One region of the Devosia sp. Leaf64 genome, then DNA from elsewhere that is predicted to be linked to it. Evidence: predicted binding sites of a transcription regulator. Region 1 holds the regulator's gene; the other holds the start of a gene.

Region 1 (7,851 bases):
GCGCGGTCCGGTCAGGGTTGCGCTGCTCTTGCCGCTCTCGGGTGACCCGTCGCTGGCCGAACTTGGTAAGTCGCTGGCCAATGCGTCCAAACTGGCCATGGCGTTCATTGAAGCCAATCCCAACATTGCCGAGAATACGAAGATCACCTTGCGCGATACGGGCGACAGCGCGGCGGGGGCGGCGGCGGCGGCCAATGCGGCGGTGCAGGGTGGAGCGAAACTGATCCTTGGGCCACTCAAGGGCGATCAGGTGGCGGCAGCGGGCGGTGTCGCGCGGTCGGCGGGTGTTCCGCTAATCGGCTTTGCCAACAATCCGGCGCTGGCGGGGCAAGGGGTTTATCTTCTCTCCGTGCTGCCTGACGCCGAGATGAAGCGCGGCCTTACCTATGTCATGGCGCAGGGCAGGCGCGGCATCGCGGGCGCGTTCCCTGCGACGCCTTACGGCGAAGCACTCGCCACCGCGTTTCGGCAGCAGGCGGTTGCAGCAGGGTTCAATGCGCCAGCGGTTTACACTTTTTCCGCAGCGAGCGAAGCGGCGCAGATCGTGGCACAGGCCAAGCAGCAGATCGATCGTGGCATGATCGACACGCTGTTTCTGCCTGAACGGACAAGCGCACCGGCCTTTGCGACAGCGCTCGCGAGTGCCGGGGTAACGGGGGATGCGGTGCAGATCGTCGGCTCGGCGGATTGGGCAGGCGACCCGACCATCCTTGGGACGCCGGGATTGGTGGGAGCGATTTATCCGGCGGTCGACGAAGCGGGATTTACGGCGATATCAGGCGAGTATCAGAACCGGTTTGGGACACGGCCGCATCCAATGGCGACCATTGTCTATACGGCGACGATCCTTGCCAATGTGAACACGCTCTCTATGGCGACGCCGCCCTATAATCCGGGGCTTCTTACAAGCGCATCCGGGTTCAATGGGCGGGATGGGCAATTCCGGTTTTTGGCCAATGGGCGGGCGGAATATGCGCTGGTGGTGAAGAAGATTGGGGGCGGTGGGGCGACGACCGTGGATGGGGCGAAGTTTTAGGATGCCTGGGAAAGGCCCCCTCACCCGGCCTTTGGCCGACCTCTCCCCCAGAGGGAGAGGTGTCGCTCCGTGACTTAGGCAACTCCCACCTCTCCCTACGGGGGAGAGGTCGACGGCAAAGCCGGCGGGTGAGGGGGCCTTTTTTACGCGGCCAAATCCGCGACTACGGCATCGAGCACCGGAAAACCTTTTTCGGTCACGCGGATATTGCCGTTGGGGAGGGTTTCCACAAACCCATAGCCCTTGAGCGCTTCGATCTGTTTTTCGGCGATGGTGCGGCCGGAGATCGACATGAAGCGGGTGGGCGAGATGCCTTCCTTGAGACGGAGGCCCATGACGAGGTATTCGTCGCCCTGCTCTTCCCAGGTGAGGACATCGTCGGTGGTCATGCCGTGGCCGAACTCGTTGACTAGTTTGAGCCAGTCGAAGGGCATTTTTTCGGCGGCGGTGGCGTGGCGCTGGTGGTTGAGCAGCAGGCGGCCATGGGCGCCAGGGCCGATGCCGGCATATTCGCCATAACGCCAATAGAGCATGTTGTGGCGCGATTCCTGGCCGGGTACGGCGTGATTGGAAATTTCGTAGGCCGGCATGCCAGCGGCAGCCGTCAATTCCTGAGTCAGCTCATAAAAGTCGGCGCCGAGATCTTCGCTGGGCATTTGCAGCTTGCCGGCATTGAAGAGATCGAAGTAGCGCGTGCCCTGCTCGATGGTGAGCTGGTAAAGGCTCAAGTGGCCCTTGGCGAGCCAGATGGCCTCCTTGAGCTCGTCTTCCCAATCTTCAAGCGTCTGCTTGGGGCGGGCATAGATGAGATCAAAGCTTGAGCGATCAAAGATCGACTGCGCGATGCGCACGGCAGCAACGGCTTCTTCGACGGTGTGGCGACGGCCAAGCTCAGCCAGCGGGCCGGGGCGCAACGACTGGACGCCGAGCGAAACGCGATTGATGCCGGCGGTTCTAAACCCGCGAAACCGGTCGACCTCGACCGAGGTCGGGTTGGCTTCGAGGGTAATCTCGGCATTGCTATCGACCTGCCAATGGGCGGCGATGGTATCGAGAATGCTACCCACGGCCTTTGGCGACATCAGCGATGGGGTGCCACCGCCGAAGAAAATCGACTGGACCAGACGGCCGGGGGAAAGGCTCGCCATATGGGCGATCTCTTTCTTGTAGCCTTCGACATAGGCGTCTTCATCGAACGGCCCGCGATGGACGTGCGAATTGAAATCGCAATAGGGGCATTTAGAGGCGCAGAAGGGCCAGTGGACATAGACGCCGAACAGGTCGTTGGGATTGCTCATGCTGATCGACTCGCGTGCTGTGGGCTCGCCAAAAACTCTGCGCTTCCCTCGGGCCTGACCCGAGGGTCTATCGAGGCAAGGGTTGCACTCGGGAGGGTGCGTTGAATGGCCCTCGGGTCAAGCCCGAGGGAAGCCCGGAGGGTGGAGAAAGATTGGGCGGGAGAGCGGTTAGCTCTGCTCAATCTGGTTCTCCACGAATTGGGCGAAGGCACGGGCGCGGTGGCTGAGGCCTTTTTCGCCTGGAGCCCAGGAGTGTTTGGCTTCGGCGGCCATTTCGCCAAAAGTGATATCAAAACCTTCGGGCTGGAACATGGGATCGTAGCCGTGGCCGATCGTGCCGCGGGGCGGCCAGACCAGCGTGCCATCGCAGCGGCCGACAAAGATCATGTCGCGGCCATCGGGATGGGCGAGGCAGAGCGTGGCATTGAAGGACGCGGTGCGCTGCTCGGGCGTTGTCGCGCCCTTTGCCTGCAATTCGGTTTCGACGCGCTGCATGGCGAAATTGAAATCGCGCGGCACGCCGGCCCAATCGGCGGTGTAAACGCCGGGCTGGCCATCAAGCGCATCGACGCAGAGGCCGCTATCGTCGGAAAGGGCGAGCATATTGGCGCCGTTGGCCGAAGCGTGCGCCTTGGTGCGGGCGTTTTCGGCAAAGGTGGTACCGGTTTCTTCGGGCTCAGGCAGACCGAGTTCACCGGCGGAAATCAGTTCGAGACCGAAGGGCGCAAAAAGTTCCTGGAATTCTTTCAGCTTGCCGGCATTGTGCGTGGCAAGCACGAGACGATCACCGCGGCGGAGTTTTGGGATGGTCATTTGGACTCCAGGGCGCGTTGAATGTCGTTCCAGATGGCGCAGTTTCCGGCCTCGAAAGCCCCCTCACCGACCCGGCTTTGCCGGGCCACCTCTCCCCGAGAGGGAGAGGAATAAGAGGCGGATGCCGATCTGTTCTTCTCCCCCTCGGGGAGAAGGTGGCCCGAAGGGCCGGATGAGGGGGACTTTCTAAAGAGCGAAAAAATCATGCGGAAAGCGCCGCCTTCTGCAGTTCGGAGAGTTCTGAAATGCCCTTGCCAGCAAGGGTCATGAGGGCGTCGAGTTCGGCGCGATCAAAAGGGGCGCCTTCGGCGGTGCCCTGGATTTCGACGAATTTGCCTGAGCCGGTCATGACGAAATTGGCGTCGGTTTCGGCTTCCACGTCTTCGAGATAATCGAGATCGAGAAGCGGCGTGCCGCGATAGATGCCGCAGGACACGGCGGCGACGGAATCTTTGAGGACTTGGCCCTTGGTGAGCTTGCGCTCTTCGAGCCATTTAATGGCATCGGCCAGGGCGATATAGGCACCGGTGATCGAGGCGGTGCGGGTGCCGCCATCGGCTTCGAGCACATCGCAATCAAGCGTAATCTGAGATTCGCCCAAGGCGGTCAGATCGACGACGGCGCGGAGCGAGCGGCCGATGAGGCGCTGGATTTCCTGCGTGCGGCCAGACTGCTTTCCTGCGGTGGCTTCGCGACGCGTGCGCGTGCCGGTGGCCCGGGGCAGCATGCCGTATTCGGCGGTGACCCAGCCCTGGCCCTTGCCGCGCAGCCAGCCGGGGAGGCTCGTTTCGACGGAAGCGGTGACCAGAACCTTGGTATTGCCGAAGGCAACGAGGCACGAGCCTTCAGCCTTGAGGGATACGTTACGCTCGATAGTGACAGCCCGCATCTGATCGGGGGCGCGTCCGGATGGCCGCATGGATAGGCATCTCTTTTGCTGTTTACCGCCTCTTAACCCTCCTTAGGGCCAGGAACAAGCACCGGACGCTTGGCGGTTGGCTCCTATGCGCTTAAATGAAGGGCAAGGTTAAAGCGACGATTTGAACTAAAAGAGCCCATGGTCCGCCCGTCCGACGATTTTCTCAATGTTTTGAACGATCGGAGCCAGGACATTTTCCGCCGGTTGGTGGAGCGTTATCTCGATACCGGCTTGCCGGTCGGGTCGCGCGATCTCTCGCGCTTGCTGCAAACGGAGCTCTCTCCCGCCTCGGTGCGCAATGTGATGGCGGATCTCGAAGACCTTGGCCTGATCGCAGCGCCGCATACTTCGGCAGGGCGGCAGCCGACGCAGCAGGGCTTGCGATTCTTCGTTGATTCCATGCTTGAAGTCGGCGCTGTCAACGAGAGCGAAAAACGCAGCATAGCCCAGCATATCGAGGGACCGGCAGGGCGGCGGCAGGTCGATGATCTGCTCACTGAAGCCAGTTCCTTGCTGTCGGGGCTGAGCCAGGGCGCGGGCCTCGTGATCGCCACCAAGGCCGACATGGTGCTGCGGCATGTGGAATTCGTGCGGCTCGATAATTCACGGGCCATGGCGGTGCTGGTCGGCGACGACGGGCAGGTGGAAAACCGTATCCTTGACCTGCCGCCGGGATTTACGGCATCGGCGCTACAGCAGGCGAGCAATTATTTAGCCAACTATGTTGTCGGACGGACGCTGGCGGAGGCGCGCAAGGCGCTCGACGAGCGGCGGAGCGAGCAGCGCGCCGAGCTCGATGAGCTGACACAAAAGCTCGTCGACGATGGGATTGCGACGCTTGTGCAGGATTCTCCCGCCTCGGCGCCGCGGGTGATCGTGCGCGGGCGTGCCAACTTGCTCAATGATGCCATGGCGAGCGATGAACTCGAACGCATGCGGCGGCTGTTCGATGAGCTCGAAAGTAAGGATGGCTTGCTGGAGCTTTTGGGCGACGCGGAAAAGGCGCAGGGGGTCCGCATTTTCATCGGGTCGGAAAACAAGCTGTTTTCGCTCTCGGGGTCTTCGGTGATTCTTTCGCCCTATAAGGATGCCAATGATAAGGTTGTTGGTGTTTTGGGGGTGATTGGGCCGACGCGGCTCAACTATGCGCGGATCGTGCCGGTGGTGGATTATACGGCGAATGTGCTCACCAGGCTGATGGCGCGGAAGCGGTAGAGAAGCGTTGCGCTATTGAAAAAGCCGCCGCATTGGCCGATATGCGGGGCAGAAAATTCTAAACAGGTCCACGGAGATATTATGAGCGACGAGAACGCCGCCCAGGGCGACACGCCGGAGACCGAAATTCCGGCAACCGAAACCCCAGAGGTCGATCCCGTCGAGGCTCTGCTGGCGGAAAATGCCGAATTGAAGGATCGCGTGTTGCGCTCTGCAGCCGAGATGGAAAATCTGCGCAAGCGCACCGAGCGCGATGTGGCTGACACCCGCTCCTATGCGATTGCCGGCTTTGCCCGCGACATGCTAAGCGCGACTGATGCGCTGAGCCGGGCGCTGCTGGTCATTCCGCAGGAAACGCGCGAAACGGCCGAAGGCACGCTGAAAAGCCTCATTGAAGGGCTGGAGCTGGCCGAGCGCGAAATGCAGCGGCTCCTTGGTAAACATGGCGTCAAGGCCATCGAGGCGGCGGGCCAGAAGTTCGATCCGAACAAGCATCAGGCCATGTTCGAAGTGCCGAATCCGAGCGTGCCTGAGGGTACGGTTGTGCAGGTGGTGCAGGAGGGTTTTGCCATCGGCGAGCGCGTGCTGCGTCCGGCCATGGTGGGTGTCGCCAAAGGTGGCGGGGCTACGGGAGCTGCAGCGCCTGAAGGTGTCGACAAGAACGTGTAGTTTTTGGTTTTTGCGATTTGGGGCTCGGTGGTGACACCGGGCCCTTTTTGTTTTTGGACTTTAGGAAGGCCCCCTCACCCGGCCTTCGGCCGACCTCTCCCCCGAAGGGAGAGGTGGGAGTTTGCCAAAGTCGCGGAGCGACACCTCTCCCTTCGGGGGAGAGGTCGGATTGCGTAGCAAGCCGGGTGAGGGGGCCTTTCGACTAGCCCAAAATCTCGCGGCTCATGATGCGGTCGACGCCGGCTTCCTTCAGATCGTCCCAGGCTTTTTCGAGCGACCCATTACTGTCGATGGCCCGCGTCGCATCTTCGATGACCGTTACGTCAAAGCCGCCAGCGGCGCCGTCCAAAGCTGTCCAGGCGACGCAGAAATCGGTGGCGAGGCCGACGACGAAGAGGCGGCCGGTGTCGCGTTCGTTGAGATAGCCGGCAAGACCCGTGAGGGTTTCGCGGTCGGCTTCCTGGAAGCCGGAATAGGAATCGATGGCGCGATTGTAGCCCTTGCGGATGATCAGCTGCGCGTGTGGGATCTCGAGATCGGCGGAGAGTTCGGCGCCGTGGGTCGCCCAGACGCAATGGTCGGGCCAGAGGACCTGGGTGCCATAGTCGAGATCGACGGTGTCGAAGGGCGCCTTGCCGTTGTGTTGGCTGGCAAAGGAAATGTGATCTGCCGGGTGCCAATCCTGCGTGAAGACGACATTGGTGAACTTTTTGGCCAGTGCATTGATCAGAGGCACGATTTCATCGCCGCCGGCGACGGCGAGATTGCCGCCGGGGAGGAAGTCATATTGCACGTCGACGACGACGAGGACGTCTTGGGGGGTGATGGTGATCGTCATGACGGCTCCGGTTCAAAAAGTTCGGCGGGGATCAGGCCGCGCACGGAATTGCCGAGGAAGATTGCATCGGCAGACTGCAAATCGGCAAGGGTGAGAATGGCTTCTTCGGCGCGGCCGGTCTCGATCAGTTCGGCGCGCAGGGTGCCGGGGAGGAGGCCGGAGGACAGGGCGGGGGTGAGGAGCTTTTCGCCGCGCTGGATGAAAAGATTGGTGATCGAGCCTTCGGTCAACTCGCCGCGCTCGTTGAGGAAGAGGACTTCATCGACTCCAAATTCGTCATGCGCCTTGATGCGCGGCTGGTCGTAAAAGGCGCGGTTGGTGGTTTTGTGGGCGAGCCAAACGGAGCGCGAATCGAGGGGTTCGGCCGCAATAAGAAAGCGGAATTTTTCGGGGTTTGGCGGCAGGGGAACCGCCGTCATCTCGATGCCGGTTTCAGAAAGGGTGAGGCGGACGCGCATGGGGGCGGTCCAGGCTTGGCTTTCGGCCAGAAGACGCGTGGTGGCTGCGGCGCCATCGGCGGGGAGGCCAAAGTAGGCAGCGGAAGAGAGGAAACGGGCGATATGGCGGCCCAGGAGGACAAAGCCTTCGGCTGGCGACCATTTGATAGTTTCGATCAGGGTGACCGGTGGGGCGGGATCGCTAAGGAAGCGCAACTTTAAAAGAGCCTCGTTGTATTCGGATTGCGCTTCGCTGTCCGCGACGATGCCGCCGCCGATGCCGATGGTGCCATTGCCTTTGGCGTCGATGATGGCCGTGCGGATGGCGACGTTGAAAGCAAAATCGCCATTGGGGGCAATGTAGCCGATGGAGCCGGTATAGAGGCCGCGGGGGCTGCTCTCGACTTCGTGGATGATTTCCATGGCGCGCAGTTTTGGGGCGCCGGTGATCGAGCCGCAGGGGAAGAGGTTTTTTATGACATCCAGCATAGTGACGTCGCGGCGCCGCATGGCGGTGATACCCGAGGTCATGGTGTGGAGGGTGGAATAGGTTTCGACCGTAAAGAGGTCGGTCACTTTTACCGAGCCGACTTCTGAAATGCGGCCGAGATCGTTGCGGAGGAGGT
Region 2 (7,851 bases), on a different contig from region 1:
AGGCGTCCGAGGGCATTACCGATAATGCCGAATGGAAAGCCGCGCGTCCCGGCCAGTTCGAGATCAAGCGCGAAGAACTGGTTTCGGCCATCCAGAAGCTGCTGAGCGAGCAGTGACGCTTTTTCTGCAGGGGCAAGAGCCATGACTAACGCCGCCATGCGACGGACCCAGCTCGAAGCCCTTGTCGAGGCCCAGGGCGGTTGCCGTGCGACCCCGCCGCTGCTCCTGCCGGCTGATCCCTATTTCGATCTGGCGGGCGAAGAGTTCGGACGCCGGCTGCTTTTGACGAGCGACACGACTGGCGCCGAGCACTGCCTGCGGCCTGAATTTACGCTGCCCATCGTCCGCGATTATATCGCTGATGGGACGCGCCAGCCAGCGGCCTTTACCTATCTCGGCCCCATATTCCGCCAGCGCGAAACCGGCCCCGCCGAATTCGATCAGGCCGGGATTGAGCTCTTGGCGCAGCCCGATGGCGACGTGGCGCTTGATCAGGTTTTGACGTTCGCGCGCGCTGCGCTCTCCATCTATGGCCTCCCGGCCCATATCCGTCTTGGCGGTGTTGGCCTTTTCGAGGCTGTTCTAGTGCAGGCCGATATGCCCGCCGCGTGGCGCTCGCGCATTCGGCACCGCTTTGGCCATCCAGAAGCCATGGAACGCCTGCTGTCGCGGCTTGAGGCTGCGCCAGACGTGCCGCGGCAAGAACAGCCGTCGCGCGATGTGCTGATCGAAGATGTCACGGCGCGCATGGTATCGACGGGTCTAAGCCTCTCGGAAGGCCGCACGCCAAACGAGATCGCAGATCGCTATCTCGAGCAACAGGCGCTTGATGCAGCGCATGTTCCTGCCGAAACGCTAAAGCTGCTCCGCGACTATCTTTCGATTTCAGGCGACGTGCTCTCGGCACTGCGCCAGATCGAAGCGCTGGCCGAAAGCCACAAGCTGATGCTCGGTGCACCGATCCGCGCTATTCGGCGCCATCTCGATAAGCTTGGCGAAGCACGCATTTCCTTCGATGCCGCCTTCTCGCCGCGGCTCGATTATTATACCGGCATCGTCTTTGAGATTGTTGGCCGGAGCGGCGACGTTCTGGCCTCGGGCGGTCAATACGATCGTTTGTTGGAACGGCTTGGCGCGACAGCACCTATCGCGGCCTCAGGTTGCGCGCTCTGGGTCGATCGGCTGGAAGCGGAGGTCTCGGCATGAGGGGCATTACTCTTGCAGTCCCCTCGAAGGGGCGCCTCGAAGAACTGACACGCGCCTGGTTTGCCGAGCGCGGCCTCACCATTTCCCGGCCTGGCGGCGCGCGATCCTATCTCGGTGTGATGGAAGGAGAAGCCGATGTCACGGTGCGTTTCTTCCCCGCCTCGGAAATTGCGCGCGAGCTGATCCGCGGCAATATCGACATTGGCGTGACGGGTCGCGACCTGATCCACGAGACGAGTGAAACCGGACCGGATGCCGTCCACTTCGCCCGTTCATTGGATTTCGGCCATGCCGACGTCGTCATTGCCGTGCCCGATGCCTGGATCGACGTCACCCATCTCCATGACCTCGCGGACGTCGCCTCGGACTTTCGCAGCCGTCATAAGCGTTGGTTACGGATCGCGACGAAATATATCACCATCACTCGCCAGCATTTCGCCAAGGCTGGGATTGCGGAATACCGCATCGTCGAAAGTCTCGGCGCGACAGAAGCCGCGCCAGCATCCGGTGTCGCTGATATCGTCGTCGATATTACCTCGACCGGCTCGACCCTTGCCGCCAATGGCTTGCGCGTCCTCGATGATGGCGTAATGCTCAAGAGCGAGGCCAATCTGATCGTTTCGCGCACGGCTGACTGGCCGGCCGACAAGAAGGCCTATCTCGACGATCTGCTCAAACGCCTGGGTGCAGAAGCGCTCTAGGCCAGCTCGAAGGGGCGATGATGGAACCGATTGTCCTAACCTTCGTCGTGGTCGTTTGTGTGATCATCGCCATCGTGTCGCTCGGTCAGCGCGCCGATCGGCGGCGGGCGCGCAAGTCCTCGGGCGACACCGGTGGCTCCGGCGATGCCGGATATTCCCCGAGCCATCGTGACCACGATCACGGCGGAGACGCTGGGGATGCAGGTGGCGATAGCGGCGGTGGTGATGGCGGCGGCGGGGGGGGGCGATTGAGGCCCTGTTGCCTGACATCTGCCGGTGCTAAGAGGCGCCGAGATTTCCCGGGGCCTTCATGCTCGATCCTCTGATTCTGGTTGCACTTGCCTGCGTTGGCGCTCTCGCGGGCTTTGTGGACGCCGTTGCTGGCGGCGGTGGTATGATCACGGTGCCGGCACTGCTCTCGGCCGGCCTGCCACCGATTGCCGCGCTCGCGACCAACAAGATGCAATCGTCCATCGGCACGACGATCGCCGTACTCACCTATTGGCGTCGCGGCTTCGTTTCGGTGCGCGCGCTGCTGCCCTCAGTCGCTGCAACATTTGCCGGCAGCATGATCGGTGCGCTGATCGTCAAGCAGATCGATACGTCGCTGCTCAACGTCGCCGTGCCCGTCGCCCTGATTGGCGTGGCGCTCTATTTTCTTTTTGCGCCGAGCCTCTCCGATGCCGATCGCGTCTCGCGGCTGCCGTTCCCCCGCTGGGTGCCGCTCCTCGGTTTCATCATCGGCTTCTATGACGGCGTATTTGGCCCGGGAACGGGCTCATTTTTCACCATCGGGTTTGTGCTGCTTTTCGGGCTTGGGATCACCAAGGCCGCGGGGAATACCAAGCTGCTGAACCTGGTGTCCAACCTATCCGCGCTGGTGATTTTCATCCATGGCGGGGATGTGGTCTGGCAGGCGGCGATCGTCATGGCCGGCGGGCAGGTGATCGGCGGCTATGTCGGCGCCCGCGCCGGCATCCGCTTCGGCGCCAAGCTTATTCGGCCATTGGTCGTGGTGGTGTCGGTCGCCATGGCAGTCAAGCTGCTGGTCTGGCCCTAGCGCCTAATCGTCGAGCCCTGCGGCTTTGCGCAATGCCTCGTTGATCCGCTCCTGCCAACCGGGGCCCTCATCCTGAAAATGTTCGAGCACGGCGCGATCGAGCCGGAGCGATACCAATTCTTTGCCTTCCGGCGGCGTTGACGATTTTGGACTGGCCGCAGTTTCTGGCTTGGTGGTCGCGCTCTTGAAGGCTGCTTCTGCCTGATCGTAGGCGCTGCCGCGTCGTGGCGTTCTCATGCTGGCCTCATGTTCGCTTTGGTCCCAGACTAGCCGTTGAACGCCCATGAAAAAAGCCCCGGTGTTGCCACCGGAGCTTTCCACCAAGATCGTGACTGGGAAGAAACGATCCTGGAAGTCTTTTATCTCTAGGCCGCAAGGCCGCCCGGCCGTCGGCCGCCTCCGCGGAGGGGCAGCGGTCGGCGGTTTGCCGACCGCGATACGGCCCGTGAGCGAGAAGAAAGTCTAAGGCGTCAGCCTTAGAAGTCCATACCGCCCATACCGCCCATGCCGCCGCCGCCCGGCATTGCCGGTGCTGCGTCCTTGGGAGCTTCGACGATGATGGCTTCCGTCGTGATCAGGAGCGAAGCAACCGAAGCTGCGTCCTGGAGAGCATGACGGACAACCTTGACCGGATCGATAACGCCGAGCGCAACGAGATCACCATATTCGCCGGTTGCGGCATTGTAGCCGAACGACGGTGCAGAGTTCTCGAGGATCTTGCCCACGACGACGGAGCCTTCGGCACCAGCATTGTTGGCAATGGTGCGCACTGGCTCCTGAAGAGCGCGGCGAACGATGGCGATACCAGCTTCCTGGTCGGCATTGATGCCCTTGGCCTTGATGTTGGCGGAAGCACGGAGGAGAGCAACACCACCACCCGGAACGATGCCTTCTTCGACGGCAGCGCGGGTTGCGTTGAGCGCGTCGTCGACGCGGTCCTTGCGTTCCTTGACTTCAACTTCGGTCGAACCACCGACCTTGATCACGGCAACGCCGCCGGCGAGCTTGGCAAGACGTTCCTGCAGCTTCTCGCGGTCGTAGTCCGAGGTCGTTTCCTCGATCTGTGCCTTGATCTGGCCAACGCGGCCCTGGATGTCGTCAGCCGAACCGGCGCCGTCGACGATCGTGGTGTTTTCCTTGGTGATTTCAACGCGCTTGGCCGTGCCGAGCATGTCGAGGGTCACGTTCTCGAGCTTGATGCCGAGATCTTCCGAGATCACCTGGCCACCGGTGAGGATGGCGATGTCTTCGAGCATTGCCTTGCGGCGATCGCCAAAGCCTGGAGCCTTGACGGCTGCAACCTTGAGGCCACCGCGCAGACGGTTGACGACGAGGGTCGCGAGAGCCTCACCTTCGATGTCTTCGGCAATGATCAGCAGCGGGCGCTGGGACTGAACGACAGCTTCGAGGATCGGCAGGATCGCCTGCAGATTACCGAGCTTCTTTTCGTGCAGCAGGATGATCGGGTCCTCGAGGACGGCCGTCATCTTTTCAGCATTGGTGACGAAGTAGGGCGAGAGATAGCCACGGTCGAACTGCATGCCTTCAACGACATCGAGTTCGGTTTCGGCGGTCTTGGCTTCTTCGACGGTGATGACACCCTCGTTGCCGACCTTCTGCATGGCTTCGGCGATCATGTCGCCGATCGAGGTTTCGCCGTTTGCCGAAATGGTGCCGACCTGGGCAACTTCGGAGGACGAGGTGATCTTCTTGGACGAAGCCTTCAGCGATTCAACGACTTCAGCAACGGCGAGGTCGATACCGCGCTTGAGATCCATCGGGTTGAAGCCGGCAGCAACGGCCTTGACGCCTTCGACGACGATGGCCTGGCCGAGGACGGTCGCGGTCGTGGTGCCGTCACCGGCAACGTCGTTGGTCTTGGAAGCGACCGAGCGGAGGAGCTGGGCGCCGAGGTTTTCGAACTTGTCTTCGAGTTCGATTTCCTTGGCAACCGAAACGCCGTCCTTGGTGATGCGCGGGGCGCCAAAGGACTTTTCGATAACGACGTTACGACCCTTGGGGCCGAGAGTTACCTTCACCGCATTGGCGAGGATGTTGACGCCGCGCAGCATCTTTTCGCGGGCGTCGGTCGAGAATTTTACTTCTTTAGCAGCCATGTGAGGCGCTCCTTAGAATGGGTTAAACGACTGGACAGACGAGGGTTTTAGACCTCGACGATACCCATGATGTCGCTTTCCTTCATGATGATCAGGTCTTCGCCGTTGAGCTTGACCTCGGTGCCGCTCCACTTGCCGAAGAGCACGCGATCGCCAGCCTTGACGTCGAGAGCATTGATCTTGCCGTTTTCGTCACGGGCGCCGGGGCCAACCGAAACGATCACGCCCTCAGAGGGCTTTTCCTTGGCGGTGTCGGGGATGATGATCCCGCCCTTGGTCTTTTCTTCACTGTCGACGCGACGGACGACCACGCGGTCATGCAGGGGACGGAAGCCCATGATTTCAGTTCCTCTTGGCATCATTTCTGGTGCAATCTCGGGCCTGTTAGCACTCGATGTAGCTGAGTGCTAACAAGCTGACCGGGATATAGGGAGCCGCTGGCCAATGAGTCAAGGTGGGGTGAACGGAGATTTTGTTCGTGCGTTACCATGGGAAGATGACTCTTGAACGAAGGAGGCAACCGTGACCGCCGACGAGACTGCGACCGCCAATGTGAGCCCTGTTACAGGACGCGTGCATATCTTTTTTGACGATGCGGAAATCGCCAGCAGCGCCAATGCCTTGCAGGTGGTAGAGGCTGGCCGGGAGCCACAATATTTCGTGCCGCTCGACCATGTCCATCCGGGCATTCTGGAGGCCTCGGATACGCGCCGGACTGAGCCTGGAAAAGGCGAGGCACATTTTTATACCATCAAGACCTTGACCGCCGACGGCCCGGATGAAGCGTGGTATTTTCCCTATGCCGATGGCGCCTATGCCGATATTCGCGACCTCATCACTTTTGGTGGCGAGCGGGTGAAGGTAACCGTTTCGGACGTCTAAAACGGTAGCATTCCGTTAACATCGAGTTGGTGCGAAGGACGAATTGGTGAGTGGGGCGCTAAAAAGCGGCCCACTTTGTGCTTTCTTCCGCATCGCATGTGCTGCATAAGGCTGACCATGAGCGAACAATCTTCTTACCAGATCAAGCTGCGCCTCAAGGGCGGCAGCGGTCCCAATGCAAACTGGCACTGGGAAATCCATGACGCAGATGGCACGGTCGTCAAGACCGGCAGCGCTGTCGGACCGGAGCACAAGGCTTTCGCCACGGCGCGTGTCGCCAAGGAAAAGCTGGAACAGTCCCAGTCTAAATAAGCCCGCCTCCGGCCGGGTCAGAGTGCCATGCCTGTTTCCAAAAAAGATCCCGCGCGTGTAGCGGCCTCGGCCGTGCATGCTGCGGCCCCAGCGGTCGCCGATCCCATGCGCGGGATCATGCTGAAGGTCATTTCCGTCTTTTTCTTCGTGGTCATGGCCACGATGCTCAAGGCGACGGAAACCGTGCCTTCGGGCGAGATGGTTTTCTTCCGTTCCTTCTTCGCGCTTTTGCCCGTGCTCGCCTATCTCGGCTGGAAGCGGCGGCTGCATCATGCATTCACCACCAAGCGCCCGGTCGGGCATATCCTGCGCGGATTGATCGGGGTCACCTCGATGAGCCTGGGGTTCTTCGCGCTGACGCGCCTGCCGCTGCCCGAAGCGACGGCAATCAATTACGCGACCCCACTCCTGATCGTCATTTTCTCCGCCGTGTTGCTGCATGAACGGGTGCATGTGTTTCGCTGGACTGCGGTCGTCGTCGGGCTTCTTGGCGTCGTCGTCATTCTCTGGCCGCGGCTGACGGTTTTCACCGGCGGCGAGGCCCTGGGAGACGCGGAGGCGGTGGGCGCGATTGCGGCGCTCCTTGCGGCTGTGGTTTCGGCTTTTGCGATGATGGCGGTGCGCAATCTCGTCCATACCGAACGCACGGAAGCCATCGTCACCTATTTCTTCATCAGCGCCAGCATCATCTCGCTGATGACGCTGCCCTTTGGCTGGATATGGCCGACGCCGCAACAGGCCGCGCTCTTGATCGGCGCCGGCTTTTTTGGCGGCATCGGTCAGTTGTTGATGACCTCGTCCTACCGCTATGCCGATATGTCGGTGATCGCGCCTTTCGAATATGTGTCGCTGCTGCTGACGATCCTCATTGGGTTTTTCGTCTTTGCCGAAGTGCCCACGGTGACCATGGTCATTGGGGCGCTGATCATCATCGGCTCGGGCATCGCAGTCATTCTTCGCGAACACCGCCTTGGCCTTGATCGGATCAAGGCCAAGGAAGCCAATACGCCTTAGCGCTACGCCGCCTTCCGCAATTGAAAATGCAAGAAGAGCGGCGCGATGCGGGTGTCGGCGACGGTTGGGACGGCGGCGGCGGTCGCTTCGTCGGCCATGGGTTCGTTGAGTGCTTCGATAGTGAAGCCGGCCGCAACGATCATACCGACCCAGCTTGATAATGTTCGGTGAAAGCGCGGAACGGTGAAGGCGCGCACATTGGCGCGTTCTTCCGCGGGGATTGACGAAAAGATCCAGGTCTCGACGTCGCCATTGGTTTCGCGAAAATAGTCCGCAATTTCGACTGCGACCGGCTCGCCCGCTTCGTTCCTGATATTGCGCCGACGCGGCGGCACGAAGCACGGGTGGAGAATGGAAAACTGAAAGAAGCCACCGGGCTGGATGACGCGAAAAACTTCGCGGAGGACGCCGGCCTGATCGGACATATCCATCATCGACATGAAAGCCGTGGCGAAATCGAATGAAGCTTCGGGGAAGGGCAGGGTGAGTCCATCGCCGAGCACGTAAGTTATGCCGCGCGGGTCCGACGCTTCGGTCTCTTGCGCATGGCGGAGGAACG

The links. The regulator HrcA, encoded in region 1, represses chaperone genes, less so after heat shock. The targets are predictions, from matches to a motif close to GTTAGCACTCNCNNNNNGNGAGTGCTAAC.
Positions count from the first base shown of each region.
Region 2: ASE94_RS04850 (co-chaperone GroES) is a predicted target of HrcA. The motif match lies at 5,468-5,496, and genes of this name have one in related genera.

Region 1 covers NZ_LMLO01000019.1:77,790-85,640, forward strand. Annotated here, with positions in the region: gene ASE94_RS11510 (penicillin-binding protein activator) at 1-1,036, shown strand, start outside; gene hemW (radical SAM family heme chaperone HemW) at 1,180-2,334, opposite strand; gene ASE94_RS11520 (non-canonical purine NTP pyrophosphatase) at 2,503-3,147, opposite strand; gene rph (ribonuclease PH) at 3,350-4,066, opposite strand; gene hrcA (heat-inducible transcriptional repressor HrcA) at 4,205-5,281, shown strand; gene grpE (nucleotide exchange factor GrpE) at 5,363-5,950, shown strand; gene pncA (bifunctional nicotinamidase/pyrazinamidase) at 6,153-6,788, opposite strand; gene ASE94_RS11545 (aminodeoxychorismate synthase component I) at 6,785-7,851, opposite strand, start outside.
Region 2 covers NZ_LMLO01000006.1:216,609-224,459, forward strand. Annotated here, with positions in the region: gene hisS (histidine--tRNA ligase) at 1-116, shown strand, start outside; gene ASE94_RS04825 (ATP phosphoribosyltransferase regulatory subunit) at 142-1,206, shown strand; gene hisG (ATP phosphoribosyltransferase) at 1,203-1,907, shown strand; gene ASE94_RS04835 (TSUP family transporter) at 2,218-2,967, shown strand; gene ASE94_RS04840 (BrnA antitoxin family protein) at 2,971-3,204, opposite strand; gene groL (chaperonin GroEL) at 3,444-5,084, opposite strand; gene ASE94_RS04850 (co-chaperone GroES) at 5,132-5,422, opposite strand; gene ASE94_RS04855 (DUF427 domain-containing protein) at 5,607-5,966, shown strand; gene ASE94_RS04860 (hypothetical protein) at 6,084-6,278, shown strand; gene ASE94_RS04865 (DMT family transporter) at 6,306-7,292, shown strand; gene ASE94_RS04870 (class I SAM-dependent methyltransferase) at 7,295-7,851, opposite strand, start outside.